3 regions of the Actinomadura sediminis genome follow, and region 3 is predicted to be linked to each of the others. Evidence: riboswitches for the same ligand, from Rfam matches in the RefSeq annotation. Region 3 holds a riboswitch; each other region holds the start of a gene.
What was found. Region 3 has a riboswitch for thiamine pyrophosphate ahead of ACFQ11_RS12490 (purine-cytosine permease family protein). Riboswitches for the same ligand answer to the same signal wherever they lie in the genome.
Positions count from the first base shown of each region.

Region 1: another riboswitch for thiamine pyrophosphate. It lies ahead of thiC (phosphomethylpyrimidine synthase ThiC); the one in region 3 lies ahead of ACFQ11_RS12490 (purine-cytosine permease family protein).
Region 2: another riboswitch for thiamine pyrophosphate. It lies ahead of thiO (glycine oxidase ThiO); the one in region 3 lies ahead of ACFQ11_RS12490 (purine-cytosine permease family protein).

Region 1 covers NZ_JBHTJA010000105.1:2,375-12,184, reverse strand. The annotation lists gene ACFQ11_RS31345 (AraC family transcriptional regulator) at 1-389, opposite strand, end outside; gene ACFQ11_RS31340 (NAD(P)H-binding protein) at 471-1,343, shown strand; gene ACFQ11_RS31335 (anthrone oxygenase family protein) at 1,446-1,949, shown strand; gene ACFQ11_RS31330 (metallophosphoesterase family protein) at 1,969-2,811, shown strand; gene ACFQ11_RS31325 (TetR/AcrR family transcriptional regulator) at 2,808-3,443, opposite strand; gene thiC (phosphomethylpyrimidine synthase ThiC) at 3,667-5,400, opposite strand; TPP riboswitch at 5,396-5,507, opposite strand; gene gdhA (NADP-specific glutamate dehydrogenase) at 5,696-7,072, opposite strand; gene ACFQ11_RS31310 (sensor histidine kinase) at 7,345-8,595, shown strand; gene ACFQ11_RS31305 (CDP-alcohol phosphatidyltransferase family protein) at 8,686-9,369, shown strand; gene ACFQ11_RS31300 (sugar phosphate nucleotidyltransferase) at 9,366-9,810, shown strand, end outside.
Region 2 covers NZ_JBHTJA010000040.1:4,175-13,984, forward strand. The annotation lists gene ACFQ11_RS19945 (carboxymuconolactone decarboxylase family protein) at 1-91, shown strand, start outside; gene ACFQ11_RS19950 (glycoside hydrolase family 3 C-terminal domain-containing protein) at 91-2,253, shown strand; gene ACFQ11_RS19955 (serine/threonine-protein kinase) at 2,339-3,295, shown strand; gene ACFQ11_RS19960 (hypothetical protein) at 3,297-3,452, opposite strand; gene thiE (thiamine phosphate synthase) at 3,556-4,227, opposite strand; gene ACFQ11_RS19970 (Rv2175c family DNA-binding protein) at 4,314-4,688, opposite strand; gene ACFQ11_RS19975 (NAD(P)/FAD-dependent oxidoreductase) at 4,769-6,004, opposite strand; TPP riboswitch at 6,096-6,209, shown strand; gene thiO (glycine oxidase ThiO) at 6,199-7,326, shown strand; gene thiS (sulfur carrier protein ThiS) at 7,323-7,523, shown strand; gene ACFQ11_RS19990 (thiazole synthase) at 7,526-8,341, shown strand; gene ACFQ11_RS19995 (DMT family transporter) at 8,487-9,497, shown strand; gene pknB (Stk1 family PASTA domain-containing Ser/Thr kinase) at 9,534-9,810, shown strand, end outside.
Region 3 covers NZ_JBHTJA010000018.1:37,853-47,662, forward strand. The annotation lists gene abc-f (ribosomal protection-like ABC-F family protein) at 1-1,107, opposite strand, end outside; gene ACFQ11_RS12475 (Rossmann-fold NAD(P)-binding domain-containing protein) at 1,253-1,996, opposite strand; gene ACFQ11_RS12480 (ATP-binding protein) at 2,362-2,910, opposite strand; gene ACFQ11_RS12485 (PAS domain-containing protein) at 3,326-5,194, opposite strand; gene ACFQ11_RS12490 (purine-cytosine permease family protein) at 5,280-6,605, opposite strand; TPP riboswitch at 6,597-6,714, opposite strand; gene ACFQ11_RS12495 (rhodanese-like domain-containing protein) at 6,744-7,070, opposite strand; gene ACFQ11_RS12500 (SSI family serine proteinase inhibitor) at 7,252-7,593, shown strand; gene ACFQ11_RS12505 (enoyl-CoA hydratase-related protein) at 7,598-8,284, opposite strand; gene ACFQ11_RS12510 (TetR/AcrR family transcriptional regulator) at 8,338-8,913, shown strand; gene ACFQ11_RS12515 (M20/M25/M40 family metallo-hydrolase) at 9,115-9,810, shown strand, end outside.

The DNA.
Region 1 (9,810 bases), on a different contig from region 3:
CGCATCTGGTAGGTGCCGACCAGCATGACCGTCCGCCCGTCCGGGGCGTTCCCCCACGCGCGCACCCCGAGGTCCATCGCCTCCGACAGGCTCGTGCCGTCGGGCGTCGTGCAGCGCTGACCGGGATGGATGACGATCTGCGGCGGGGTCGCCGGGTCGTCCGCCATCGTGTACGGCTCCGGGCCCTTCACGAGCAGGACGTCCCCGGCCCGGACGGCCCGCGGGCCGCCGCCGTCGGGCAGCACCCACGCGTCGTCCCTGATCATCGCGACGAGGGTCAGCGGCGCCTCGTCGCGGATCCGCACCGACCACGGCGGGTCCAGCGTCGCGCGGAGCAGGAACGCCCCGCGCGCCCGGGGGCCGTCGAGGAGATCGGTGAGCGCGTCCACCCCGTCAGCGTAGACGCTCGCGAATGCCGGCGAGCTTCTCGACGATGGTGGCCGGGGGCGCCCCCCGATTGACTTCAGGACATGACGAACACCGGAACGAACACCGCCGCGGGCACCACCGGAACGACGATCGACACGGGCCTCACGCTCGTCACGGGCGGCACCGGCAAGACCGGCCGCCGCGTCGTGGAGCGGCTCGAGGCCATGGACGTGCCCGTCCGGATGGGCTCCCGCTCGGCGGACCCGGCCTTCGACTGGACGGACGAGGCCGGCTGGCCGCGGGTCCTGCGGGGCGTCGACGCCGTCTACCTCGCGTTCGCCCCCGATCTGGCCGTCCCGGGCGCGCCCGACGTCATCCGCGCGTTCACGGCGGCGGCGCGGGCCGCGGGCGTGCGGCGGGTGGTCCTGCTGTCGGGACGCGGCGAGGAGGAGGCCGTCGAATGCGAGCGGGTCGTCCGCGACTCGGGGCTGGAGTGGACGGTCGTCCGCGCGAGCTGGTTCGCGCAGAACTTCAGCGAGGACTACCTCCTCGACCCCGTCCGCGCGGGCGAGGTCGTCCTCCCGGCGGGCGACGTGCCGGAGCCGTTCGCGGACGCCGACGACATCGCCGACGTCGCGGTAGCGGCGCTCACGGCGGACGGGCACGCGGGAGAGGTGTACGAGGTGACGGGGCCGCGCGCGCTGTCCTTCCCGGAGGCGGTCGCGGAGATCGGCCGCGCGGCCCGGCGCGACATCGCCTACGTGCGGGTCGGCGTGGACGACTACGCCGCCGCGGTGCAGGAGCACGGCGTGCCCGGCGACGTCGCCGCACTGCTGACGTACCTGTTCGGCACGGTCCTGGACGGCCGCAACAGCGCGCCCGCCGACGGCGTGCGGCGCGCGCTCGGCCGCGAGCCCCGCGACTTCGCCGAGTACGCCCGCGAGACCGCCGCCAGCGGCATCTGGAACGGTTGAGCCCCGCGGGCCCGGCCCCGGCAGACCGGCCCCGGCCGGCCGGGGGCCGGGCCCGGCCGGCCGCCCCCGCCGAACGCCTTCATCACCGATCGGAGACCGACCATGAAATCCCTGTTCACCATGATCTTCGCCGCGCTGTCCCTCGTGGCGGCGGCCGGCATGGCCGGAACGTTCTTCGGGTTCTCCACCGGTGTCATGCCGGGGCTGAACGCGGCGCGGCCGTCCTCCGCGATCGACGCCATGCAGGGCGTCAACCAGAAGATCCAGAACCCGCTGTTCGTCGCCATGTTCGTGATGACGCCGGTCATCGCGGTCGTGGCCGCGATCCTGCTGCTGACGCTCGACCAGAAGGCGGCGGCCGTCCTGTTCTTCGTCGCCGCCGGGGTGTACGTCCTCGGCGCGCTGTTCCCGAGCTTCGCCGTGAACATCCCGCTGAACGAGGCGCTGGACAAGGCCGGGATCCCCGCGGACCCGGCCGAGGCCGCGCGCGTCTGGGCCGACTACTCCGGCCGCTGGACGACCTGGAACACCGTCCGGGCGATCGCCGGCTGGGCGAGCGTGCTGGCGATGGCCGCCGGGGCGTACCTCTGGGGCCGGGACGCCTGACGCCGCCTACGATCACGTCATGAGCGGTCTCTACGCCATCAGCGACCTGCACGTGGCATTCCCCGACAACCGCGCGTTCGTGGAGGGGCTGCGCCCCGAGTCCGGCGGCGACTGGCTGATCGTGGCCGGGGACGTCGCCGAGCGCTTCGACGACGTCGAGTGGACGCTGCGCACCCTGGCCGGGCGGTTCGGGAAGGTGATCTGGACGCCCGGCAACCACGAACTCTGGACGGTCAAGGACGATCCCGTGGCGCTGCGCGGGGAGGCCCGCTACCGCCGCCTGGTGGACATGTGCCGCGGCCTCGGCGTCGCCACCCCCGAGGACCCCTTCCCCGTGTGGACGGGCGACGGCGGCCCGGTGACGGTCGCGCCGCTGTTCGTCCTGTACGACTACACGTTCCGGCCGGACGGCGCCTCCACCAAGAAGGAGGCCCTGGAGATCGCGCACGAGGCGGGCGTCGTGTGCACCGACGAGATCTACCTCCACCCCGACCCGCACCCCACCCGGGACGCCTGGTGCGACGCCCGCATCGCCTACACCGAGCGCCGGATGGCGGAGCTGGAACCCGGCACCCGGACCGTGCTCGTCAACCACTGGCCGCTGATCCGCGAACCGACCCGCGTGCTCTGGTACCCGGAGTTCGCGCAGTGGTGCGGCAGCGAGCGCACCGCCGACTGGCACGTCCGGTTCGGGGCGGTGTCGGTGGTGTACGGGCACCTGCACATCCCCCGGACGATCTGGGCGGACGGCGTCCCGCACGTCGAGGTGTCGGTCGGCTACCCGCGCGAGTGGCGGCGGCACCGGGAGACGCCGCCCGGCCCGCGCCGCGTCCTCCCCCCGCCCGCGGAGGACGCCGGCTAGGCCCGGTCCGGGCCGGTCGCGCCCGGCGCGGCCCCCGCGCCGTCGAGGCCGTCCGCGCGGGGCGCGACGCCCCAGGCGGCGAGCGCCAGCAGCCGGTCGGCCGCCGCGGGCTCCTGCTCGGTCACCGTCGCGATGGCTCCCGCGAGCCGCAGCACGTCGGCGAAGTCGGCGCCCGGGGCGACGTCGCCCGCCTGCTGCGCGCGGGCGAACAGCCGCTGGCCCGCGGCGCGCATCGCCCGCGAGGAGTCGAGCAGCGCCGACCGCTCGTCCCGCAGCGACACCACCGCCGACGCGGCCAGCCCGCGGAACACCGTGACCTGCGCGATGAACGCGCGGAGCCACGCGAGCAGGGCGTCGCCCGGGGCTCGCGAGTCCGCCAGCTCCCGGGCGCGCGCCGCGAGGTCGTCGTAGGCGCCCGCGAGGAGCGCCTCGAGGAGGTCCTGGCGGGTGGGGAAGTGCCGGTACAGGGTCCCGATGCCGACCTCGGCGCGCCGCGCGACGGCCTCCAGCGACGCGCCCGCGCCCTCCCGCTGGAACACCTCGCGGGCCGCGGCGAGCAGCCGCGCGCGGTTGCGGCGCACGTCGGAGCGCTCCGCGCGGGGGCGGGGCCGGGACGTGCCGTCGCTGGTCACCTTGGGTCCGCTGTCCTTTCGGCATGGGTGCGGTCGCGGCCGTTCCCACGGTTTGGAACGGTCCTTCGATACTATCCGCGCCCCGCCCGGATCATGCGTCCGCCCAGTTCAACGTGTACGTCAAGGGTGCGGCCCGGCGCCGGAGGGCGGCCCCGGGGACGGCCGCGGGCCGGGCCGGCGGGGACGCTGGACGTCCCGCGCCGGGCCCGGCCCGCGGCCGCGCTCAGGAGCCGTCCGGCGCGACCGGGAGGTACACGCGCCCCCCGGCGGCCTTGAACTCGCCCGCCTTCTCCCGCATCCCGGCGGCGATCGCCTCGTCGCCGTCCAGCCCGCGTTCGTCGGCGTACCGCCGGACGTCCCGGGTGATCTTCATCGAGCAGAAGTGCGGGCCGCACATCGAGCAGAAGTGCGCGGTCTTCGCCGGGGCCGCCGGCAGCGTCGCGTCGTGGAAGGCGCGCGCGGTGTCGGGGTCCAGCGACAGGTTGAACTGGTCCTCCCAGCGGAAGTCGAACCGGGCGTCCGACAGCGCGTCGTCCCACGCCTGCGCGCCGGGATGGCCCTTGGCGACGTCCGCGGCGTGCGCGGCGATCTTGTAGGCGATGACGCCCGCCTTGACGTCGTCGCGGTCGGGCAGCCCGAGATGCTCCTTCGGGGTGACGTAGCAGAGCATCGCGGTGCCGTGCCAGCCGATCATCGCGGCGCCGATCGCCGAGGTGATGTGGTCGTAGCCGGGCGCGATGTCGGTGGTCAGCGGCCCGAGCGTGTAGAACGGGGCGCCGTCGCACCACTCCTGCTGCAGGTCGACGTTCTCCTTGATCTTGTGCATCGGGACGTGCCCGGGGCCCTCGTTCATGACCTGGTTGTCGTACTCGGCCGCGATCCGCGTCAGCTCGCCCTGGGTGCGCAGCTCCGCGAACTGCGCCTCGTCGTTGGCGTCGGCGATCGAGCCGGGCCGCAGCCCGTCCCCGAGCGACCACGTCACGTCGTAGGCCGCGAAGATCTCGCACAGCTCCCGGAAGTGCGTGTACAGGAAGTTCTCCTCGTGGTGCGCCAGGCACCACGCCGCCATGATCGACCCGCCGCGCGACACGATGCCGGTCTTGCGGCGCGCCGTCAGCGGGACGTACCGCAGCAGCACGCCCGCGTGGACGGTCATGTAGTCGACGCCCTGCTCCGCCTGCTCGATCACGGTGTCGCGGAAGACCTCCCAGGTCAGCTCGGCGGGGTCGCCGCCGACCTTCTCCACCGCCTGGTACAGCGGGACGGTCCCCACCGGGACGGGCGAGTTCCGCAGGATCCACTCGCGGGTGGTGTGGATGTCGCGGCCCGTCGACAGGTCCATGATCGTGTCGGCGCCCCAGCGGGTCGCCCACGTCATCTTCTCGACCTCGTCCTCGATCGAGGACGCCACCGCCGAGTTCCCGATGTTGGCGTTCACCTTCACCAGGAAGTTCCGGCCGATGATCATCGGTTCGATCTCGGGATGGTTGACGTTCGCCGGCAGCACCGCGCGGCCCGCCGCGAGCTCGTCCCGGACGAACTCCGGCGCGACGCCCTCGCGCAGCGCGACGAACTCCATCTCGGGGGTGATCTCCCCCCGGCGCGCGTAGGCGCGTTGCGTGACGGCCCCGCCGGACGCCCGGCGCGGCCGCCGCGCGGGGAACGCCGCGCCCTCGCGCAGCGGGTCGCCGGACCGGCGCCCGTCGTCCTCCGGGCGCGCGGAGCGCCCGTCGTAGGACTCGGTGTCGCCGCGCCCGGCGATCCACGCGTCCCGCAGGGGCGGCAGGCCCCGGCGGACGTCGGTCTCGAAGGCGGGATCGGTGTACGGCCCCGACGTGTCGTACAGGACGACGGCGTCGCCATTGGTCAGCGGAACCTCCCGCATCGGCACGCGCAGGTCGGGCCGGGAGCCCTGCAGGTACGTCTTGCGGGCGGCTGGAACCACGGATTCGTTCACGACTCGATGCTCTCCCTACGCCGGCATTACCCGGTCAGGTTCATGCGGTCAGCGGCCGTGCCAGCCGCTATCTCAGCCCGGTTCGCCGGGCCCCCGCGTCGGTCGTGATCGACGGTAACCCGCACCGCCCCGGTTGCCGCAACCGGGGCAGGTGGGGTAGACGCGCGCGTGCCGTCCCCGGTGACCGGGAACGGCACGCGCGTTCGGGCCGGTGACGGCCCGGGGGCCGCCGGCGTCCTACACCGCCGCCGGCGCGCGCCCCCTCAGTCGACGCCGGACCGTCAAGCCGGGCCCGTCAGATCAGCCCCTGGGCGAGCATCGCGTCGGCCACCCGCTCGAAGCCGGCGATGTTGGCGCCGACGACGTAGTCGCCGGGTACGCCGTACCGGTCGGCGGTCTCGAAGCAGGTGTCGTGGATGTCGCGCATGATCCGCGTCAGCTCGTTCTCCACCTGCGCGAACGTCCAGGACTCGCGGCCCGCGTTCTGCCGCATCTCCAGCGCGCTGACCGCGACGCCGCCCGCGTTCGCGGCCTTCCCCGGCCCGAACGCCACGCCGGCGTCCTGCAGGATGTGGACGGCCTCGGGCGTCGTCGGCATGTTCGCGCCCTCGGCGACGGCCTTGACCCCGTTGCGGACGAGGATGCGCGCGGACTCGGCGTCCAGCTCGTTCTGGGTCGCGGACGGCAGCGCGATGTCGGCCGGGACGTCCCAGACCCGCCCCGCCGGAACGAACCGCGCCGAGGCGCCGCGCATCTCGGCGTAGTCGGAGACGCGGCCCCGGTCGACCTCCTTGACGTGCTTGAGCAGGTCGAGGTCGATGCCCTTCTCGTCGACGACGTAGCCGCCCGAGTCGGACACGGTGATGACGTTCGCGCCGAGCGCCTGCGCCTTCTCGATCGAGTAGATGGCGACGTTGCCGGAGCCGGACACCACGACCTGCTGCCCGTCGAGGTCCTCGCCGCGCCGCTTCAGCATCTCGGCGGTGAACAGCACGCTGCCGTACCCGGTGGCCTCGGTGCGGCCCGCGGAGCCGCCCCAGCCCTGGCCCTTGCCGGTGAGGACGCCGGCCTCCCAGCGGTTGGTGACGCGCCGGTACTGGCCGAACAGGTAGCCGATCTCCCGCCCGCCGACGCCGATGTCGCCCGCCGGGACGTCGGTGTGCTCGCCCACGTGCCGGTACAGCTCGGTCATGAACGACTGGCAGAACCGCATGATCTCGTCGTCGGAGCGTCCGTGCGGGTCGAAGTCGCTGCCGCCCTTGCCCCCGCCGATGCCGAGCCCGGTGAGCGCGTTCTTGAAGATCTGCTCGAAGCCGAGGAACTTCACGATGCCGAGGTTCACCGTGGGGTGGAACCGCAGGCCGCCCTTGTAGGGGCCGAGCGCGCCGTTGAACTCGACGCGGAACCCGCGGTTGACGTGCACGCGGCCGGCGTCGTCCTGCCACGGCACGCGGAACATGATCTGCCGCTCGGGCTCGATCAGCCGCTCGATCAGCCGGCTCGCGCTCAGCCGCGGCCGCGCGGACAGCACGGCGGGCAGCGACTCGAGCACCTCGTGGACGGCCTGGTGGAACTCCGGCTCGCCGGGGTCGCGCCGCAGCACGCCGTCGTAGGTCTCCTCGAGCGCGGCCAGGACGTCGGGCGAGCCGGGCAGACGGGGGGACAGGGGCATGTGGTGGATCCTTTCGGCGAACGATGATCGTGCGGGTACGCCGGCGACCGGGACGTTCACCTCCCGCGGCCCCATTGCCGGGACGCCACGGCCTCAAGCGGTCTTCTCACTCTAAAACGTGATCGCCGGACGCAGGACGCTGCTAGACTGTCTCGTTTGCCAACATCTGCGCCGTCAGGGACATTCCACGGCGGTCCCGCGCTCAAACCCCGCGTTCCTCGTCCGGAGCGGCCCGGATGCGCGCCCGGCGGGCGGTCGGGGAAGATGGTCGCGTGGTGACCCTCTCCCGGCTCGGCGGACTCCCGAAGCGCCTCACGGGCGGGACGACCGCGGGCGGCGGGACCCTCGCGCGCGACGCGGTCCTCGCGCTGCCGCTGGCGGTGGTCGCGGTCGCCGCGGCCCTGCTCTGGCCGGGCGTGCGGTCCCTGGACGCCCCCGGCGCCGCGCTGCTCGTGGCCGCGCACGTCCCGCTGGCCGTCATCCGGCGCCGGCCCGCGCCCGGCCTCGCGGCGCTCGTCGTCCTGGCGGTCCCGTTCCACCTGCTGCAGTACCAGCACCACGCGCTCGTCCCCGCCGAGGTCGCCGCGCTGTTCGCCTACGCCGTGTTCGGCCGGCGCGCGCGGATCGTGCTCGGCGTGGTCGCGTCCCTGCTGCTGGTCTGCGTCGTCGGGATGGCGATGCGGGCCGGCGGGAGCAGCGTCCGGGAGCAGATCGCGGTGATCGAGGCCGTGGTCGCGGTGGTGATCGCGGTGCAGGTGTGGCGGTCGCACCGGGTCCGGCTCGCGGCGATCACCGAGCGGGCCGAGCGGGCCGAGCGCACCCGCGAGGAGGAGGCGCGGCGCCGCGTCGCCGAGGAGCGGCTGCGCATCGCCCGCGACCTGCACGACCTCCTCGCGCACAGCATCACCGTGATCGGGGTGCAGGCCGGCGCCGCCGCACACCTCGTCCGCGGGGACCGGCCGCTGGACCGCGAAGAGCTGGCCGATGCGCTCGCGTCGATCGCCGCGACGTGCCGGGACGCCCGCGTCGAGCTGCGCGGCACCCTGCAGGTCCTCCGCGGGACGGACGCGCCCGCGTCCGGGAAGCCGCCGGGGCTTGACGGGATCGGCGAGCTGGTGGCGGCCGCCCGCGCCGGCGGGATCCGGGTGACGTTCGCGGACGAGTCCGCGGGACCCGGCGGGGAACGCCCGTCGCCCGAGGTGGGCGTCGCGGCCTACCGGATCGTCCAGGAGGCGCTCACCAACGTCGTCAAGCACGCGGGCGCGGCGTCGGCGGACGTGAGCCTCACCCGTGCGGACGGCGCCCTGGTCGTCCGGGTGGCCGACGACGGACGCGGCTTCGCCGCGGGCCCGTCCGGGGGCTCCCCGGGAGGCCCGGACGGCGGCTCCTCCGGGTTCGGCGTGCTCGGGATGATCGAGCGCGCCCGCAGCGTCGGCGGGACGCTCGACGCCGGCCCCGCGCCCGGCGGCGGCTTCACCGTCACCGCGGTCCTTCCCGCGGACCGCGCGGCCGCCCCGCGCTGACCTCGGCCGACGCTCCGCGCGGCGTAACCGCGCTCACATGATCCGCGTCGGGGTCTTTCCAAGGTTGACCTGTAAGGTCAACATCGAGGCATGGGGGAGGCGAGCGCGCCGGTGAGCATGGAGACGGGGACGACGTCCGAGGCGGCCGAACGGGTCTTCACGGTGCCCAACCTGCTCAGCGCGGCGCGCCTCGTGGGCGTCCCGCTGTTCCTGTGGCTGGTCCTGATCGAGGCCGACTGGTGGGCGCTCGGCCTGCTGGTGGCGGCCGGGCTGTCGGACTGGCTGGACGGCAAGCTCGCGCGGGCGCTGAACCAGACGAGCAAGCTCGGCATGGTCCTGGACCCCGCCGCCGACCGGCTCTACATCCTCGCCACCCTCGTCGGGCTCACCATCCGCGAGATCATCCCGTTGTGGCTCGTGGTGCTGCTGATCGCGCGGGAGGCGGCGATCGTCCCGATCGCGCCGCTCATCCGGCGGCTCGGCTACAACGGGACGCTGCCGGTCCACTTCATCGGGAAGACGGCGACGTTCTGCCTGCTGTACGCGTTCCCGCTGCTGCTGCTGGGCGACCACGACGGCGGCGCCGCGACCGCCGCCAAGATCATCGGATGGTCCTTCGCGATCTGGGGGACGGCCCTCTACTGGTGGGCGGCCGTCCTGTACTGGGCGCAGACGCGGCGGCTCATCCGGGCGGGACGAGATCCGGACCCCGGCCCACCGGCCGGAGGCGCGTCCCCGGCCGGTGACCAGAAGGGAGCTGAAACCCCCCGATGAAGGCCGTCGTGATGGCGGGAGGCGAGGGGACGCGGCTGCGTCCGATGACCGCCAACCAGCCCAAACCCCTGCTCCCGCTCGTCAACCGGCCCATCATGGAGCACGTGCTGCGCCTGCTGAAGCGCCACGGGTTCACCGAGACCGTCGTCACCGTCCAGTTCCTGGCCGCCCTCATCCGCAACTACTTCGGCGACGGCGAGGAGCTCGGCATGTCGCTGAGCTACGCCACCGAGGAGATCCCGCTCGGCACCGCGGGCAGCGTCAAGAACGCGGAGGAGGCGCTGCGCGACGACCGCTTCCTGGTGATCTCCGGCGACGCGCTCACCGACATCGACCTCACCGACATGGTGCGCTTCCACGAACGCAACGGCGCGCTGGTCACCATCGGGCTCAAGCGGGTCCCGAACCCCCTGGAGTTCGGGATCATCATCGTGGACGACG
Region 2 (9,810 bases), on a different contig from region 3:
GCTCATCGGCCACTACCACATGGTCGCCTTCGCGCTGAACGCGCTGCGCGTCCAGGGCGAGGACGCCGCGCCCGGCGCCGGGGAGGCGTGATGCCCCCGGCCGGGCGGGCACGGGCCGGACGCCTGCTGCCCGCGGCCGGCGCCCTCGCGTGCGCGCTCGCGCTCGTGATCGTCCCAGGCCGGGCGGACGGCGCGCAGGCCGCGGCGAGCCGCTGCGGCGACCCGGCCGCGCGGCCGTGGTGCGACACCTCGCTGAGCGCGGAGCGGCGGGCCGGGCTGCTGCTCGCGCGGCTCACCGACGACGAGAAGATCGCGCTGCTGGCGTCCGACGACCCGTTCGGCGGCCCGCTCGGCGGGTACTTCGACTGGGCGCACGCCGACACGGGCAACGGGATCGGGCGCCTCGGCGTCCCCCCGCTGTACATGGCCGACGGCCCGGCGGGCGTCCGGCAGGGCCGGGCGACCGCGCTGCCCGCGCCGATCGCGCTGGCCGCGACGTTCGACCGGGAGGCCGCGCGCCTGTACGGGAAGACGGTCGGGTGGGAGGCGCGGCACCGCGGCAACGACGTGATCTTCGGCCCGACCGTGGACGTGCTGCGCACGCCCCTCAACGGCCGGACGTTCGAGGGGTTCGGCGAGGACCCCTACCTGTCGGCGCGGATCGGGGCGTCCTGGATCAAGGGCGCGCAGGGGCAGGGGGTGATGGCCTCGGTGAAGCACCTGGCCGTCTACACCCAGGAGAAGGACCGCCTCGAGCTGAACATGGCCGTGGACCCGCGCACGCTCCGCGAGATCTACCTGCCGCCGTTCGAGGCCGCCGTGAAGGAGGGCGGCGCCGCCACCGTCATGTGCGGCTTCGGGAAGCTGAACGGCCGCTGGGCGTGCCACGACGGGGGCGTCCTGAACGGCGTCCTGCGGTCGGAGTGGGGCTTCGACGGGATGGTCATGTCCGACCACACCGCCGTCCACGACACCGCCGAGGCCGCCAACGGCGGGCTGGACATGGAACTGCCGATCGGCCTCCGCTACAACGCGTTCCTCCTGAAGAGGGCGCGCGCGCAGAACAAGGTCGCCCAGGCGACCATCGACGGGCACACCCGCAACGTCCTGCGGACGATGTTCGAGTTCGGCGTCTTCGACCGTCCCGCGTACCCGAACGACCTCGCCCGCGTCGACCGGACGGCGAGCGAGACCGCGGCCCGGACGATCGCCGAGAACGGCGTCACGCTGCTGAAGAACGACGGCGTCCTCCCGCTCGCCGCACCGCGGAGGATCGCGGTGATCGGGCGGGCCGCGAAGGAGAGCCAGGCCGGGTTCGGGTCGGCGAAGGTCGTCCCGTTCGCGTCGGTCGGCGCCCATGAGGGCCTGGCGCGGCGCGCCGGCGCGGGCGCCTCGGTCACCTACCGGGACGGCGACGACCGCGGCGCCGCGGCGGAGGCGGCCCGCGGCGCCGACGTCGCGATCGTGTTCGCCACCGACAGCCAGGGCGAGTTCTTCGACAAGTCGTGCCTCACCCTCGAGTGCGGCGAGCCGCTGCGCGGCGACCAGGACGGGCTGATCTCGGCGGTCGCGGCGGCGAACCCGAACACGATCGTGGTGCTGCAGACGGGCGGGCCCGTCCTCACCCCGTGGGCGGACGACGTCGCGGCGATCGTCGAGACCTGGTACCCGGGGCAGGAGGGCGGGAACGCGCTGGCCCGCGTCCTGTACGGGGACGTCGATCCGGGCGGGCGCCTGCCTGTCACGTTCCCCGCCGCGGAGGCGCACGCGCCCGCGGCCGGGAACCCCGCGCAGTACCCCGGGGCGAACAAGACCGCGACCTTCTCTGAGGGCGTCATGGTCGGCTACCGGCACTACGACGCGAAGGGGTTCACGCCCAAGTACCCGTTCGGGCACGGCTTGTCGTACACGACGTTCCGCTACGGCGGCTTGAAGGTCGGATCCAAGGAAGTGAAGGTCACGGTCACGAACACGGGGAACCGCACGGGCGTCGCCGTCCCGCAGATGTACCTCGGCCTGCCCTCGCCCGGCGTGGACGTCCCGCAGCCGCCCAAGCAGCTCAAGGGATTCACCAAGGTGACGTTGCGGCCGGGGCAGAGCAGAACCGTCGCGTTCCCGCTGAGCGCGCGCGATCTGTCCTACTGGAACGTCGAGGCGAAGCGGTGGAAGGTCGCGGACGGCTGCTACACCGTCATGGTCGGCCCCTCGTCGCGCGACATCGCCCAGCGGGGCTCGTTCGGGGCGTGCGGCTGACGAAGATCCGCGTTCCTCTGCAGGACAGGACGGGCACACGGTACAAATAAGGACCCTCCCCTTATCCGTTCCCCCCGGAGTCCCCGTGTCCCCTGCCACCCGGCGCGCCCCGGTCCCCCGCGACCTGCGGCGCCGTCCCGCGACCGCGCTCGGCCCCGGCGATCCCGACGACATCGGCGGCCGCCCCCTGCTGGGCAGGCTCGGCGAGGGCGGCCAGGGCGTCGTCTACCTCGCCGAGGACCCCGACGGCGGGCTCTGCGCCGTGAAGCTGCTGAAGGGCGGCATGGCGGCCGGGCGGCGCGCCCGCGACCGGTTCGTCAAGGAGGCCGACGCGGCGCGGCGGGTCGCCGGGCGGCACACGGCGCACGTGCTGGACGCCGACGTGACCGGCGACCGGCCCTACATCGTCAGCGAGTACGTGGACGGCCCGTCGCTGCAGGAGGTCGTGACCCAGGAGGGCCCGCTCCCGGAGCGGCGGCTGCACCGGGTCGCCCTCGGCACCGCCGCCGCGCTCGCCGCGATCCACCGCGAGGGGATCGTCCACCGCGACTTCAAGCCCGGCAACGTCCTCCTCGGCCCGGACGGCGCCAAGGTCATCGACTTCGGCATCGCGCGCATGGCGGACGCGACGCCGCTCACCACCGGACCGCTCGGCACCCCCGCCTACATGGCCCCCGAGCAGATCGAGGACGAACCCGTCGGGCCGCCCGCGGACGTCTTCGCGTGGGGCGCGGCGATCGTGTTCGCCGCCACGGGCCGTCCCCCGTTCGGCACCGGCCCGAACGCCGCGGTGATGCGCCGGGTGACGTCCCGGCCGCCGGACCTCGGCGACCTCGACGGCCCGCTGCGCGCTCTCGTGGCCCGCTGCCTCGACAAGAACCCGCAGGCGCGGCCGTCCGCACGGCAGATCGTCCGGGCGCTGCGCGAGGGCGGCGCCCCGGCTCCCCGGCCGCGCCCGACCCGCATCCCGCGCTACCGCTGGCGCATGATGATCGCGCTCGCCGTCGTCATGACGGCGGGCTTCGTCATCGGGATCCTCTAGCTCACCAGTGCGGCGGGCGCTCCTCCAGCAGGCGGGAGTCGTCGCCGGCGTCGCCGCGCCACTCGCCCCAGCCGGTGTCGGTGTCGTCGGACGTCTGGTCGGGCAGGACGTCGAACTCGTCGTCGAGGTCGACCGGCCGCTCGTCGTCGGGTCCCATGATCCCCATTGTGCGGCATGCCGCGCCCGCGCGAACCGTGCGGGCGGTCACACCGAAAGGGTCGCGCGAGACCGGTCGCACGAGACCGGTCGCACGAGACCGGTCACACCGCGGCGAGCCGCCGCGCGAACTCGGCCGCCGCGGCGCCCGGATCGTCCGCCTCGGTGATGGCCCGCACCACCACCACGCGGCGCGCCCCGGCGGCCACGACCTGGTCCAGGTTCCCGAGGTCGATGCCGCCGATCGCGAACCACGGCCGGGCGAACCGCTCCCCCGCGGTGTACTCCAGGAGCTTCGGGCCGGGCGCGGGGCGTCCGGGCTTGGTCGGCGTCGGCCACGTCGGCCCGGTGCAGAAGTAGTCCACTCCGGGCTCGGCCGCCGCGGCCGCCGCCTGCTCCTCCGCGTGCGTGGACCGGCCGATCAGCACGTCGCCCCCGACGATCTCCCGCGCGGCCGCCACCGGCAGGTCGTCCTGCCCGAGGTGCAGCACGTCCGCGCGCACCGCGTGGGCGACGTCCGCGCGGTCGTTGACGGCCAGCAGCGCGCCGTGCCGCTCGCACGCGGCCCGGAACACCTCCAGGTACGCCATCTCCTGCCGCGCCTCCAGCCCCTTCTGCCGGAGCTGCACGATGTCGACGCCGTTCGCGAGGACGGCGTCCAGGAAGCCGGGCAGGTCGCCGCGTTCCTCCCGCGCGTCCGTGCAGAGGTAGAGACGGGCGCGGTCGAGCCGGGCGCGCAGGGCCACGGCGCGGTCGGAGGGCAGGTGCCTGGACACGGTGGGGCGGACTTCCTTCCGGGGGCGTGCTGCGGGGGCCGCGCACCCGCGCGGCCCCCGATGGGCGGACGGTCAGAGTGGGACGGTCAGAATGCCAGAGCCTGGGCGCGGCGCCGCACCTCGGTCCCGCGGTTCTCGGTGAGCGCCTCGACCGGCGTCCCGGGCAGCGTGTCGTCCGCGGTGAACAGCCAGCGGACGGTCTCGACGTCGCTGTAGCCGGCGTCCGAGAGCAGGGTGAGGGTGCCGGACAGCCCCTTGATCACCTGACCCTCGTGGACGAAGGCCGCCGGGACCATCGGCTCGCCTTCGCGGCGGACCGCCAGCAGCTTGCGCTCGCTGATGAGCTGCTTGATCCGGTTCGTCTTGATGCCGAGCCGCTCGGCGGTCTCCGGGAGGGTGAGCCACTCGCCGGCGAGGGCGTCGGTCCGGGGGTCGAGTGCGCTTTCAACGGTTGCGTGCATCTGCGTCACGCCCCCTTGCTACCACGCCTTCGGAACCGCCAAACCCCCTGGACGACCACCTGTTTCGCGAGAAGTCTCCGCTACGCGCGAACGGCCTGGCGGACGGGCACGTCCGGATCGGCGAGCGCGCCGGGGTCCACGGACGCGCCGGACGCGATGGCCCGGCGCGCCTGGACGAGGTCGCGGGGCCGGTCGACGGTGAGGATCGCGTCGAGGCGGTCGCCGGTGAGCCAGGCGAGGGCCCACTTGGGGCCGTCCGGGTCGCCGCGCCGGATCATCCGCTCGGACGCCGCGTGGTTCCCGGCGTACTGGACCATGCGGCCGAACTGCTCGGACCAGAAGTACGGGGCCGCGTCGTAGACGGCGTCCTCGCCGAGGAGGGTCGCGGCGGCGACCTCGGGCGCGTTGAGGGCGGTGTCCCAGTGCTCGACCAGGAGCCGGCGCCCGTAGCGGGACGACCACCAGGCGGCGCAGTCGCCGACGGCGACGATGTCGGGGCGGGGGGTGCCGGGGGCGCCGTGCTCGGCGCCCTCGTGGCAGGTGCGGAAGGAGGCGTCGGTGACGACGCCGCGTTCCAGCAGGAGGCCGGAACCGGCGAGCCAGCCGAGGTCGGGGCGGACGCCGACGCCGACGACGACCGCGTCGGCGTCGATGCGGCCGGGCGTCCCGTCGGCGGCGAGGACGAGTCCGCGGTCGTCGACCTCGGCGACCTTCACGCCGGTGCGCAGCTCGACGCCGGCCTCGGCGTACCAGGGGGCGGTGAGGGCGCCCGCCTCGGGGCCGAGCGCGTTGGCGAGGGGCGTGTCGGCGGCCTCGACGACGGTGACCGCGCACCCCCGCTTCGCGGCGGTGGTGGCGACCTCGGCGCCGATCCAGCCCGCGCCGACGATCGCGACGCGGGCGCCCGGGACGAGCAGGCCGCGGAGTTCGCGGGCGTCCTCGATGGTGCGGACGACGTGCTGGCGGCCGCCGCCGGGGAGCGTGATCGGGGTCGCGCCGGTGGCGATGACCAGGCCGTCGAACGGCAGGTCGCCGGCCGTGGTGGCGACGACGCCGCCGCGTCCGGGCTCGGCGGGGCGCAGCGCGGTGGCGCGTTCGCCGAGGAGGAGCTCGCAGCGCAGGGCGTCCCAGTCGGCGTCGACGGTGGTGTCGTCGGACTCGCCCGCGAGGACGGCCTTCGACAGCGGCGGCCGGTCGTACGGCCGGTGCCGTTCGGCCGAGACGAGGGTGAGCCCGCCCTCGTACCCCTTCCTGCGCAGGGCCTCGACGGCGCGCACGCCGGCCAGCCCGCCACCCACGACAACAACCCTCTCCATGGCGCTCACCCTAACGGGGCGGGCGTTCCCCTGGACACCTGTCCAGGCGGTCGTGTACCTCACAGCAGTCGTAAAGTGGGGGAAGAGCACACGAAACACCCGCGGGAGTCCGGTGCGACCGGGCTGAGAGGGCGGCTGAACGGGCCGCCGACCGCCACGACCTGATCCGGATCATGCCGGCGAAGGGAGCGCGAATGAAGATCGTCGTCATCGGGGCCGGGATCGTCGGCCTCGCCGCCGCATGGCGGACGGCCGCACGCGGCGTCGCGGTGACGCTCGTCGATCCCGAGCCCGCGGGCGGCGCCACGTCCGTCGCGGCGGGAATGATCACCCCGGTCAGCGAGCTCGCCTACGGCGAGGAGCCGCTGCTGCGGCTCAACCTCGCGTCCCGCGACCGCTACGACGCGTTCGTCGCGGAACTGGAGGAGCTGACCGGGGCGCCCACCGGGTACCGCGACGACGGCCTGCTCCAGGTCGCGTTCGACTCCGACGACCTGGCCGTCCTGGACGACCTGCGCCGCTTCCAGGAGAGCCTCGGCCTCCCCGTCGAGGCGCTCACCGGGCGGGAGTGCCGCAAGCGGGAGCCGATGCTGGCGCCGGGCGTGCGGGGCGGCCTGCTCGCCCCGCGCGACGGGTCGGTGGACCCGCGCCGGCTCGCCGCGGCGCTGCTGGCGGCGTGCGAGAAGTCCGGCGTGCGGGTGGTGCGGCGGCGCGCGGCGGGCGTGGTCGTCGAGCGGGACGCGGCGGCGGGCGTCCGGCTGGAGGACGGGACGGTCCTGCGGGCCGACCGCGTCCTGCTGTCCGCGGGCCCCTGGTCGGGCGACCTCGACGGCCTGCCCGCCGGGACCGTCCCGCCCGTCCGTCCCGTCAAGGGGCAGGTGATCCGGCTGCGCACCCGCGTGCCGTTCCTGCGGCGCTGCGTGCGGGGGCTGGTGAAGGGCTCGCCGGTGTACCTGGTGCCGCGCGCGGACGACGCCGAGATCGTCCTCGGCGCCACGCAGGAGGAGCTCGGGTTCGACACGCGCGTGACGGCCGGCGGGCTGTGGGAGCTGCTGCGGGACGCCCGCGAGCTGATCCCCGGCGTCACCGAGCTGGAGTTCGCCGAGGTCACGGCCGGGCTGCGGCCCGGTTCCCCCGACAACGCCCCGGTCATGGGCGAATCGGGCGTCCCCGGGCTCGTGCTCGGCACCGGGCACTTCCGCCACGGCGTCCTGCTCGCGCCGATCTCGGCGGACGTGCTGTCCGCGGCCCTGCTCGGCGACCCGGTGCCCGAGGTCGCCCGCCCGTTCTCCCCCGATCGATTCTCCGAGGTGAAGCGATGAAGGTCATCGTCAACGGCGAGCCGCGCGAGCTGCCCGCGGGCACGACCGTGGCCGCCGCCGTCGCGGCCGTGAGCGCGGCGCCGTCCGGTGTGGCGGCCGCGCTGAACGACGAGGTCGTCCGCCGGGCGTCCTGGGAGGCGACGCCGCTGCGCGACGGCGACCGCCTGGAAGTGCTGACCGCCGTGCAGGGAGGCTGACGATGGACGAGACCGCGAGCGAGACGACGAACGAGACGACGAACGGGACGAACGACGCGCTGGTGATCGCGGGCGAGGAGTTCGGCTCGCGGCTGATCATGGGGACGGGCGGCGCGCCGAGCATGCAGGTGCTGCGGGAGGCGCTCACCGCGTCGGGGACCGAGCTGACCACGGTCGCGATGCGGCGGGTCGACCCGGCGGCGCGGGGCTCGGTGCTGGACGTGCTCGCCGGATGCGGCATCCGCGTGCTGCCCAACACCGCGGGCTGCTTCACCGCGGGCGAGGCGGTGCTGACCGCCAAGCTCGCCCGGGAGGCGCTCGGGACGAACTGGGTGAAGCTCGAAGTGATCGCGGACGAGCGCACGCTGCTGCCCGATCCGCTCGAACTGGTCGAGGCCGCGGAGCAGCTCGTCGACGACGGGTTCGTCGTGCTGCCGTACACCAACGACGACCCCGTCCTGGCGCGGCGGCTGGAGCAGGCCGGGTGCGCGGCGGTGATGCCGCTCGGCTCGCCGATCGGCTCGGGCCTCGGCATCCGCAACCCGCACAACATCGAGCTGATCGTCGAGCGGGCGGGCGTCCCGGTCATCCTGGACGCCGGGCTCGGCACGGCCAGCGACGCCGCCCTGGCCATGGAACTGGGCTGCGACGCGGTGCTGCTGGCGACGGCCGTGACCCGGGCGCAGTCCCCGGCGACGATGGCCGCCGCGATGCGGCACGCCGTGGAGGGCGGGCGGCTGGCGCGCCTGGCCGGGCGGATCCCGAAGCGCCGCTACGCGCAGGCGTCGTCGCCCTTCGAGGGCCTCGCCTCGACGTAGCGGCCCTTAACCGAGCCATCAAGAATTATTCGCTGGACCTGAACAGTGGACCGCTCCCAGACTGGGGGCGGTCCGTTGAGGTCCGGCGCGACCGCGCGCCGAACTTCGGGGTTCATCGAAACGATCCGAACCTAAGGTGCGCTTCATGGAACAGGACAACTCCCCTACGGCCGCGGTCAAGGGCGTCGACAAGCGCGCGATCGCCGCGGCCACCGTGACGGTCGTCCTGTGGGCCTCGGCGTTCGTCTCCATCCGCAGCGCGGGCGAGGCGTACGACCCGGGCGCGCTCGCGCTCGGCCGGCTGCTGTCCGGGACGGTCGTGCTCGGCGCCCTCTGGCTCGTCCGCCGCGAGGGCCTCCCGCCGCGCGGCGCGTGGCCCGGGATCGCCGCCGCGGGCGTCCTGTGGTTCGGCGTCTACATGGTCGCGCTGAACTGGGGCGAGCAGCTCGTGGACGCCGGCACCGCGGCCCTCGTCGTCAACATCGGGCCCATCCTGATCGCGCTCCTCGGCGGCTGGCTGCTCAAGGAGGGCTTCTCCTCCCGCCTGCTCGCGGGCCTGGCCGTGGCGTTCGCCGGCGCCGCCGTCGTCGGGCTGTCGATGTCCGGCGAGAAGGGGTCGCCGCTGCTCGGCGTCCTGCTGTGCGTCGTCGCGGCCGTCACCTACGCGGGCGGGGTGGTCAGCCAGAAGCCCGCGCTGCGGCACGCGTCCGCGCTCCAGTTCACCACGTTCGCGTGCGCGATCGGCGCCGTCGCGACGCTGCCGTTCGCGGGACAGCTCGCGTCGCAGGCCGCGGACGCCCCGGCGGGCGCGACCCTCAACATGATCTACCTCGGCGTCTTCCCGACCGCGCTCGCCTTCACCACGTGGGGGTACGCGCTGGCGCGGACGTCCGCCGGGAAGATGGGCGCGACGACCTACGCCGTCCCCGCGATCGTCGTCCTGATGTCGTGGGCGTTCCTCGACGAGGTCCCCGGGGCGGTCACGCTGCTCGGCGGCGTGCTGTGCCTGGCCGGCGTCGCCGTGTCCCGCAGCACACCGCGCGGGGACCGGCGGCGCGGCCCGAAGACCACCGCGGCCCCCGCCGCGACGGACGTCCCGGCCGCCGCGCCGGCCGCGTCACCCTCCGCGCTCGACCATGCTCATACTCGCGACTGATGAGTTCCATGGAGAACCCGCCGTACACTCGCAACGATGGACACGACGGTCGCAGATCCACTCGTCGGGCAGCTGCTCGACGGGCGCTACCGCATTGAGTCCCGCATCGCGCGCGGCGGCATGGCCACGGTCTACCTCGCGCGCGACAGCAGGCTCGACCGCGTCGTCGCGGTCAAGGTGATGCACGCCGGCCTCGCCGCCGACGAGGACTTCGTCGGCCGCTTCATCGGCGAGGCCAAGGCCGCCGCCGCGCTGTCGCACCCCAATGTCGTCGCCGTGTACGACCAGGGCACCGACGGCGAGCGCGGCTACC
Region 3 (9,810 bases):
GCCCGCCCGCACCGTCAGGCCGTCCACGCGGAGGCGTCCCTCGACGACCACGCCGTCGAGCGCGGCCACCTCGGTCGCGGTGGTGCCCGCGGTGGCGAGCGCGGCGGTGAAGCGCAGCGGCTCCGGCGGCGGCGGGGCGGGATGGTCGTCGAGCCACCGCAGCCTCTGCTGCGCCTGCCGGATCCGCCCGGCGGCACCGTGCGTCCGCGAGCGCGCGCGCCACGCCCCGGTGCCCATGCCCGCCTGCGTCATCTTGCGGGGGATGGCCGCCAGCCGTCCCGCGTTGGCGGTGACCAGCGCCGCGTGCCGGGTCCGCTCCGCCTTCCACTCCTCGTGCGCGCGGGCCTGCGCGGCACGCTCGGCGGCCTTCGCCGCGAGGTACCCGGCGTAGCCGTCGCCGTAGCGCCGCACCCGCCCGCCGTCGACCTCCAGGACGGTCGTCGTGACCCGCTCGAGGAACGTCCGGTCGTGCGTGATCGCCACGACCGTCCCGCGATGCGCGCGGAGCCGCCGCTCGAGCCAGGCGACGGCCTGGTCGTCGAGGTCGTTGGTCGGTTCGTCGAGCAGCAGCAGTTCGGGATCGGACGCCAGCGTGGCCGCGAGGACGAGCCGCGAGCGTTCGCCGCCCGAGAGCGTCCCGAGGGCGCGCCCCCGGTCGAGTCCGGGCAGCCCGAGCGCGTGCAGCGCGACGTCCACCCGCGCGTCGGCGTCGTAGCCGCCGCGCGCCTCGAACTCGGCGACCAGCCCCGCGTACGCGTCCAGCCCGTCCCTGTCGAGGGCGCGTTCGGCCGCGCGCATCCGCGCCTCCAGCACCCGGAGGTCGGCCAGGGCCAGGTCGACGGCCTCGCCCACCGTCGCGTGGAGCGGCAGGTCGAGCGCCTGCGGCAGATGGCCGAGGCCGCCGGGCGCGATCACCGTGACGTCCCCGTTCTCCGGCCGCACCGCCCCCGCCATCAGCGCGAGCAGCGTCGACTTCCCGGACCCGTTGTCGCCGATCACGCCGATCCGCTCGCCGGGCTTCACGGTGAGCGACACGCGGTCGAGGACGACACGGTCGCCGAAGCGCTTGGTGGCCTCGGCGAGCGCCAGTTGACTCGCGGTACGCAGAAGACCCACCTCCCTCCGATCAAGACGAGACGTACCGTCTCGCTTGCTCATGAGTATGCGCGCCTCACATGGAGAAGTCAAGACGGACCGTCTCGTCTGACGAGTGGGGCCGGGCGATCGCCTTCCCGGCCCCCGCGGCCCGCCTCTAGGCCGCCGGGACACGGCCGGACGGCGCGCCGATGCGGTGGCGGGCCAGGTCGGCCGCGACCCGCGCGGGCGGGCGGCCGTGCTCGCCCGCGGTGGCGAGCAGGTCGTCCACGGTGGTCTCGATGGCCGCCACCCGGGCGCGGGCCTCGGCGGCGTCGAGGCGGTGCAGTTCGGTGGTGACCGCGTTGATGACGCCGCCCGCGCTCACGACCTGGTCGGGCACCCAGAGGATCGACCGGGCGTGCAGCAGGTCGGCGACCTCGGGCGAGGCGAGCTGGTCGTTGGCCGGTCCGGCGATCGCCTCGCAGCGGAGCTCGGGCACGACCTCCGGGGTCAGCAGGCCGCCCAGGGCCGCGGGGATCAGGATGTCGACGTCCGCCGCGACGATCTTCTCCGGGTCGCACCAGGCGGCGCCGAGCGCGTCGCAGACGCCCTGCCTGCCCGGATCGATGTCGGTGGCCGTCAGGTCGGCGCCCTCGGCCGCGAGCAGGCGGCCGAGCCGTTCACCCACGCGGCCGAGCCCGATCAGCGCGCAGCGCCGGCCGTCCAGGCTCGGCGATCCGTACAGGCGGCGGGCGGTGGCGCGCAGCGCCGCGAGCGCCCCGTCGGCCGTGTGGGGGGACGAGTCGCCGCTGCCGCCCAGCCGCGCGGGCCTGCAGAGCAAGCGCGCCGAGGTCACCGGATTCCGCAGTTCGGTGATCTTCCAGCAGGTGAGCAACACCGCGCCCGCCCGGCTGCCCACCGTGCCGCCTCGATCTTGAAGTCGTGAGGAAAGCCGACCGCGGGCCCCGACCATCGCCCCGGCCGGAGCGGGCCGGAAAGACTGCGATCGCGTCCGAAGGCGGGTTCGAGCGGAGCGAGAACCTGATCGCGCAGCGAGCCCCTGGGCGAGCCGGACCGATGCGGCGATCGCACGCGGCGCCCGTTGAAGGAAAGGTCCCTGGGGCCTGACGCCGAGGGCGCCGCAAATGAACAATTTTGGACGCTCGGGCGGTGTCGACGGGGGCACGACAGCGCCCGAGCTCGACGAGGACACTACAAGGTGCGGAGCCGGGCACTTCGGGCGGGGGTGTACTTTTCAACTACCTCGGCCGGGGAGAGCCCCCGTTACGCCGGGTACGCCCTGGTCGTGGGCACTCCGTTGCGGGTGTCGTCGCAGAAGTCGCTCGTCGACGGCTCGTCGAAGAGATCGGGGAAGGCGGACAGGTCGGGCATGACGGCGTGCTCACCGGTGGCCGAGGCGATCCCGTTCATCTCGTTCGACCGGGGTGCCCGCAGGACGGCCCACACCGTGGTCGCGCCGTCCTCGTGGCGCACCCCCCAGCCTTCGGAGAGGGCCTCGACGATGCCGAGTCCCCGGCCGCCGAGGGAGGAGAGCGTCCCGGGGCCGCGGCGCGGCTCGGTCATGGCGCCGCCGTCGCTGACCTCCAGCTCGAGGACGTCGCCGTGGCAGATCCAGCAGACCCGGACCTGGCCGGACGGCAGGGGACGCGCGTGCCGCAGGGCGTTGCTGATGAGTTCGCTCACGATGACGCTGGCATCGTCCACGACGGCTTCGTAGACGCCCGATTCCGCCAGCTCTGAGCTGAGGCGCTTACGGGCGACCGCGACGCTGGACGGCGCGTGTGGCAGCAGTACGACGCTCGACGCCCTCACCTCCCCGTCGATTCGGTTGCTCGGACTGTCCCGTCGCCGCTCTTCCGGTACGACCGGAATGCCCTGTTGACATCGTCCGGAAACACGGACGCTCCAGTTTGCCACCTGCACAACGAGTCACCGGCCTTTCGGTCACGGTGATCACCCCCGGTCGTGGCGTCCGACGCGTCTCCGATGCCATCTCGTCACCAACTTCGCCCAACAATGGATCTATCCACCCACCGCCGCCTTACTCATCGGAACCGTGTTATCTACGTCGCCCTCGGGTCTGGCGGACGACCGGAACCGGCCGTCCCACGGATCAGCACACTGCCAGGCGACGGGATCGTCGGCGGCGCGGAACACGCCGACCTCACCCGTCCGGTCCCACCCCACTGGCCTCACGGTTAGTAACCGGTCCGCACGTCCCGGCTGGTCAACGAGATTTCCGCAGGACCAATCGCATGCGGGTTCCGGTCCCGTTCCGGGCCGGGTGGGCGGACACGGTGCCGTGCTGCGCCTCGGTGAGGCGTTTCACGATGTAGAGGCCGAGCCCGATGCCGCCGAAACGGCGGCGGTCGCCGGCGTCGCCCTGGACGAACCGTTCGAAGACCCGCTCGTGGTCCTCGGGCGGGATACCGACGCCCTCGTCCTCGACCGTCACCTCGATGCAGGCGCCGTCGGCGCGCGCGCAGACGCGGACGGTCCCGCCGTCCGGGGAGTACTTGAACGCGTTCTCCATGAGCTGGCCGAGGACGATGTCGGTCGCCATCGGATCGCCCTGGGCGTACGGCAGGTCCGGGTCGATCTCCAGCTCGACGCGATGGGCCGCCGACAGGGACCGGAACCCGGCGACGACGCCCTCGACGACGCGGCGCAGGTCGAACGTCTCGACGGTGACGGCCAGCTCGTCCCGTCCGGCGCGGGAACCGAGCAGGAGGTGCTCGACGAGGCGGCCGAGCGACTGGGCGCGCTCGGCGATCGTCGCGACGGCCGCGCGGCGGTCGGTGTCGGCCAGCTCGTCCCACCGGTTGACCAGCGTGGACGCGAACCCCTGGACGACCGTGATCGGGGTGCGGAGCTCGTGGCTGGTGGTGGCGAGGAACAGGTCCTTCGCCTCCTCCAGGGCCTTCGCCTCGGACACGTCGCGGAAGTCGAGGACCAGCTCGCCGGTCTCCTCGATCTCCGCGGCCAGCACGTTCAGCCACGTGCCCGACTCGAGCTGGTACGTCAGGTCCTCGCCGACCGCGGGCATCTCGAACGGCAGCGGGCGCCCGATCGCGTCGTCCGGCGGGATCCCGGTGATCGCGTGCGCGGCCGGGTTCCACTGCCGGACGACCAGGTCGTGGTCCAGGACGGCGATGCCGTCGGCGCTCGAATCGATCACCGCGCGCTCGTGCGCCCGCTGCCGGACGACGTTCGCGTACGCGACCGCGTTCCCGACGGCGACGCCCGCGTGCCCGGCGAGGAGTTCGAGCAGCTCCAGCTCGGTGTGCCCGACCTTGCGGCCGGAGAACAGGGCGTAGAGGGCGCCGAACGGCCTGTCCTTCACGAACGACAGCCCGAGCGCGATCGTGTGGAGCCCTTCCAGCTCCGCCCAGATCAGGTCGCCGAGCCGCCGGTCCCCCGTCGCGAGCTTGATCGTCTTGCCGCTGCGCAGCAGCTCCCCGACCAGGCTCGGCCGCAGCTCCGCGGACGCCCCGCGCATCCGCTCCGGCAGCCCCGACATGCTGACCAGCCGCAGCCGCTCGCCCTCGATCCGGACGAACCCGCCCGCGTCCGCCCCGGTCAGCTCGATCATCGCGCCGGTGATCCGGTCGAGGACGACCGCGAGATCGAGCTCGGCGTTCAGGTCGGCGACGATGTCGTTCAGCCGCCGCACCAGCCGCGCCCGCTCGGTCATGTGGTGCTGGACGATCTCGTCGTCCTCCACCGGCCGGTACACGCCGACCCACCCGAGCTGCGTCCCGGACGGGTCCTTCAGCAGGCTCGTGTCGATGCGGACGTCGATGAGCCGGCCGTCCCGGTGGAACCGGCGGGTCGCGATCGAGATCTGCCCGCCGTCTCCGGCCCGCCGGGTGAGCAGCCGCTCCTGGACGGCGTTGTGCTCGGCCTTCAGCTCGTCCGGGACGATCGGCGGCACGCGCCCGATCATCTCCTCGGCCGTCCAGCCGAACATCCGCTCGGCCGCCGGGTTCCACACGGTGACGCGGTGCCTGCCGTCCACGGCCACGATCGCGTCCGCGGCGCTCTCGATGACCGCCCGCGCGATGGGGTCGTGGACGTGGTGGTGCACGACTGTCATCGTGCCACCGGACCCGTTGCCGCGCCGGGGAACCGCAACGGAAAAGTTCTCACTCTTCACGGTGCGGCAACGGAAGAACGCCACGTCAGCGGCGTTCGCCGCGCGAATTCGCCAGGCGGCCGGCGGCCAGCGCGGCGGCTCCGGCGAGCAGGAACGACAGCAGCGACGCGCTCATCCAGCTCTGCGGCGCGAAGTTCAGCAGCTCCCGGACGTCCGTCCAGAACCCGGCCCAGCCGCTCACCGTGCCCGGGTTGATCAGCTGGTAGGCGACGAAGCCGATCACCCACGCGGCGACCATGCCCCACCGCGACGGCGCGGCGACCGAGCCGTCCCAGCCGTCCCGTCCGCGACCGAGGAAGAAGTCGGCGGCCAGGACGCCCAGCATCGGGACGAACACCGAGCCGATCAGCGACAGGAAGCCCGCGTAGTCGCCGATGTCCAGGACGAGCGCCAGCAGCGTGATCAGCGCGCCGAGCGCGACCGTCAGGACGCGGCGGTCCGCGCGGGGCGCGAGGTTCTGGATCGACACCGCCGTCGAGTACACGTTCGCGAACGACTGGTCGGCCTCGCGGAGCACGAACACGCCGAAGAACAGCACGCCCAGCGGCACCGCGAGGAACGGGTCGAACACGTTCCCGGTCGACCCCGCCAGCGCCAGGGCGAGCAGCCCCAGCACGTACGCGACGATCTGCGTGGCCGAGTAGCCGACGGCCGCCGCGCCGAACGCGCCCCGCTCGGTGCGCGCGTGCCGGGTGTAGTCGGCGGCGACCGGCACCCACGAGATCGACACCGCCAGGGCCGCGTCGGCGCCGATCAGGAAGCCGTCCCAGCCGCCGTCCGTCAGATCCGGCAGCGGCTCCCGCACCAGCAGCACGTAGAAGTAGACGAGCGCGACGATCACCGCGGCCGTCACGTACCGGCGCAGCAGCCGCACCGAGCCGAGCGGCCAGATGGTCAGGGCGGTCGTCAGCGCCCCGGCCGCGAGCACGTAGCCCCACCGCGGGATCCCGTCCCACAGGTGCCGCGCCGCGTCCGCGATCACGATCAGCTCGAACGTCCCCCACCCGATGAGCTGCGCGATGTTCAGCACCGTCGGCGCGTACGACAGCCGCGCCCCGAACAGGCCCCGCAGCAGCACCATCGCGGGACGTCCGGTCCGCGCGCCCGGCACCGCGGCGAGCCCGAGCATCAGCCCGCCGACGACCGTCCCGACGATCATCGCGACGATCCCGGCGGCGATCGACAGCGTCGGCACGCCGTTCTCGTCGGGCGCCAGCACGGTGTAGGCGCCCGAGAACGCCAGCAGGCTGACCCCGAGGTTCGCCCAGAACGCGCTCTGATCCCAGAAGCCGAGGACCTTCGGCGCCGGCTCGTCCAGGGTGTACGGGACCTCGTCGACGGCGGACGCCATGCGGCACTCTCCCTACGCCGGCATTACCCGGACAGGTTCATGCGGTCGGCGACGCCTCTGGGTTCGCCCTCTCAGCCCGGCCTCGGCCCGAGCTCCCGCGGAGAAATAGACGGAAGGATGCTACAACCGCCCGAAATGTCACGCCACGTACGGGTCCCCGTCGGCCTCCATCGGACGGCCCGCCGCCGCCCACGCCTGCATCCCGCCGTCGACGTTCCTCGCCAGCCACCCGGCCTGGTTCAGCGCCACCGTCACCTGCGCCGACCGCCCGCCGGACCGGCAGATCACGAACACCTCGCGGTCGCGGGGGATCTCCGCCGCCCGGTCGCTGAGCCGCCCCATCGGGATGTGGACGGCCTCGGGCGCGTGACCCGCGTCCCACTCGTCCTGTTCCCGCACGTCGAGCAGGTAGGCGTCCTGTGGAACCTCGGCGGCAGGCACCGCCGGCACGTCGTCCCCGAAAATCATCACTCCTCCATGGAACCGCGCGGAACCCCGCCGCGTCGAATCACGCATGCGGTATCGGACGCCACTCCTCGCCGCGTCCGGGCTGGCTCTGATCCTTTCACTGGCCGGTTGCGGCGACGAAAGCACCTCGGGCAATTCCGCCGACGGCCCCGCCACGGTGCGGCCGTCCAGCTACCCCGTGGAGACCCTCACGATCAAGGTCAAGGCCTCCGCGGAGGCCCCCGCCAAGGTCTGGACCCTCACCTGCGACCCGCCCGGCGGCTCCCATCCGGAACCCGCCGCGGCCTGCGCGGCGCTCGCCGAGGCCGAAGACCCGTTCGAGCCCGTCACGAGCAAGATCTGCACGAAGATCTACGGCGGTCCCGCCACCGCGACCGTCCAGGGCACGTGGCGGGGACGCGAGATCGACGCGAAGTTCTCCCGCGAGGACGGCTGCGAGCTCCACCGCTGGAACGAGGTGGCCCCGCTCTTCGGCGACGTGGCCGAACGCACGCCGGCATCGCCTCCCGGCGGGCCCTGACCGCTCACCGGAGGGCCAGGCGCGCCTCTTCGCGGGCCGCCTCGCCCTCCGGAAGCGCCCACTGCTCCAGCACCGACCGGCGGGCGGCGCGCAGCGCCCCGGGCGGCAGCCCCGCCACGGCACCGGCCATCGCCAGCCCCTCCTCCAACGCCCGCCCGGGTTCGACCAGCCGGGTGATCAGACCCCAGGCGAGGGCCTCCTCCGCCGGGACGCGCCGCGCCGTCAGCAGGACGTCGAGAGCCCTCCCCTGCCCGACGATGCGGGGAAGGCGCACGGTGGCGGCGTCCAGGCACGGCAGGCCCTGCCCCAGGTTGAGCGCGCCGAACTCGGCGGTCGTGGACGCGACCCGGAGATCGGCCCACAGCGCCAGCTCGAAGCCGCCGCCGAAGCAGTAGCCCTCGATCGCGGCGACGACCGGCTTGGCCGGCGCCGCGCGCGTGACCCGCATGGGCGGCGGCCCGTCCGCGGTCGGCACCGGGAAGTCGCCCGCGGCCATGGCCTTGAGGTCGTTCCCCGCGCAGAAGGCGCCGCCCGCCCCCGTCAGGACGACGGCCGCGACCTCGTCGTCGCGTTCGGCGGCGGCGACCGCCTCCCCGAGGGCCTCGGCCATGGGGCCGTCCACGGCGTTCCGGCGCTCGGGACGGTCGAGAGTGATCAGCCGGACGGGCCCGCGGTCCTCGTTTCGAATCATGCGGGTCACCCTAGATAGATCGATCTAGTTAGTGCAAGGGATAGGCTTCCCGCATGGGATCCGACACGCGGGCGCGGCTACTGGAGGCCGCGGCACAGCTGTTCCGGGAGCAGGGGTACGCGGCGACCGGGCTGAAGCAGATCACCACGGCCGCCGAGGCGCCGTGGGGCTCGCTCTACCACTTCTTCCCCCGCGGCAAGGAACAGCTCGGCGTCGAGACCGTGGAGCACTCCGGCACCCGCTACCTCCGGCTTTTCGACCTCGTCTACGCACGCACCGAGAGCCGCGCGGACGAGTCCGTCCGGGACGTCTTCCGGCTGAGCGCCGAAGCCCTGGAGAAGTCGAACTGGGGCGACGGGTGCCCGATCGCGACCGTCGCGCTCGAGGCCGCCACCACCAGCGAGCCCCTGCGGCACGCGTGCGCGGACGTCTTCGCCGGCTGGCGGGCGGCCACCGCGCGCCGCTTCGCGGCCGAGGGCATCGAGCCCGCGGACGACCTGGCGATCTACGTGCTGTCGGCGTTCGAGGGCGCCCTGATCCTGAGCCGCACCGCCCACGACACCACCCCGCTGCGGGTCACGTCCGAGATCGTGGCCCGCACCATCCGCGACCACCGCCCGGCCGGCTGATCGACGATCGTCCGGTGGGTCGGTCCTTGAAAGGGACCCGACCGGGCATGACCTTGGTCTCGATCCAGTTGCGGAACATCGAAGCGTTCTTGTCGGCCCATCGAAGATTTCGTATGTTCGCACAAATCGGGGCGTAGTTCCTGCCCTGCCGTCGTCCGCGGGCGACCCCGCGGGCGCGGCCTTCTCGCACGAGGAGACGCCATGCCCGAGGTCAAACGCCGCGACCTGCTGGCCGGACTCGCGGCCGTCACCGGGTTCGCGACCGTCGGCCTGCTCCCCGGCACCGCCTCCGCCGCCACCCGGCGGCGTCCCGGCGCCGCACTGCCCCCGTCCCTCACCGTCGGCGACCGGGCCGTGGTCGCGCGCGTCGACGCGCGGCGGGCACTGCGGCACCTGAAGGTGCTCAGCGACGAGATCGGCTGGCGCATCGCCGGCACCCCGTCCGAGCACCGCGCCGCCCGCTACATCGCCGGGGAGCTGCGCGCCCTCGGCTACGACGTCGAACTCCAGCCCTTCCCGGTCGCCGACAGGTACCTCGCGGAGATCCGCGCCCGGGGCGAGCGCCTCTGGCAGAGCAGCGCGTCCCCGCAGGGCGCCGTCGCCTCGGTGGACGGCGAGGTGGTGGACGTGGGCCGGGTCACCGAGGTCACCGGCGACGTCCGGGGCGAGCTGGTCCTGTTCGACCGCGTCGTCGACAAGGAGACCGAGCAGGCCAAGGCGGCCGCGGACGCCGGAGCCCGTGCGGCCCTCATCGTCAACGCGCGCTCGCGGACCTACCCCGAACGCAAACCCGGCTCGTTCACCCCGCGCCTGCGGGAACCGGTCGCGATCCCGGTCCTGGGACTGGCCGCGTACCACGGCGAGCGCATCCGCGCGGGCGCCCGGCGGCTGTCCTTC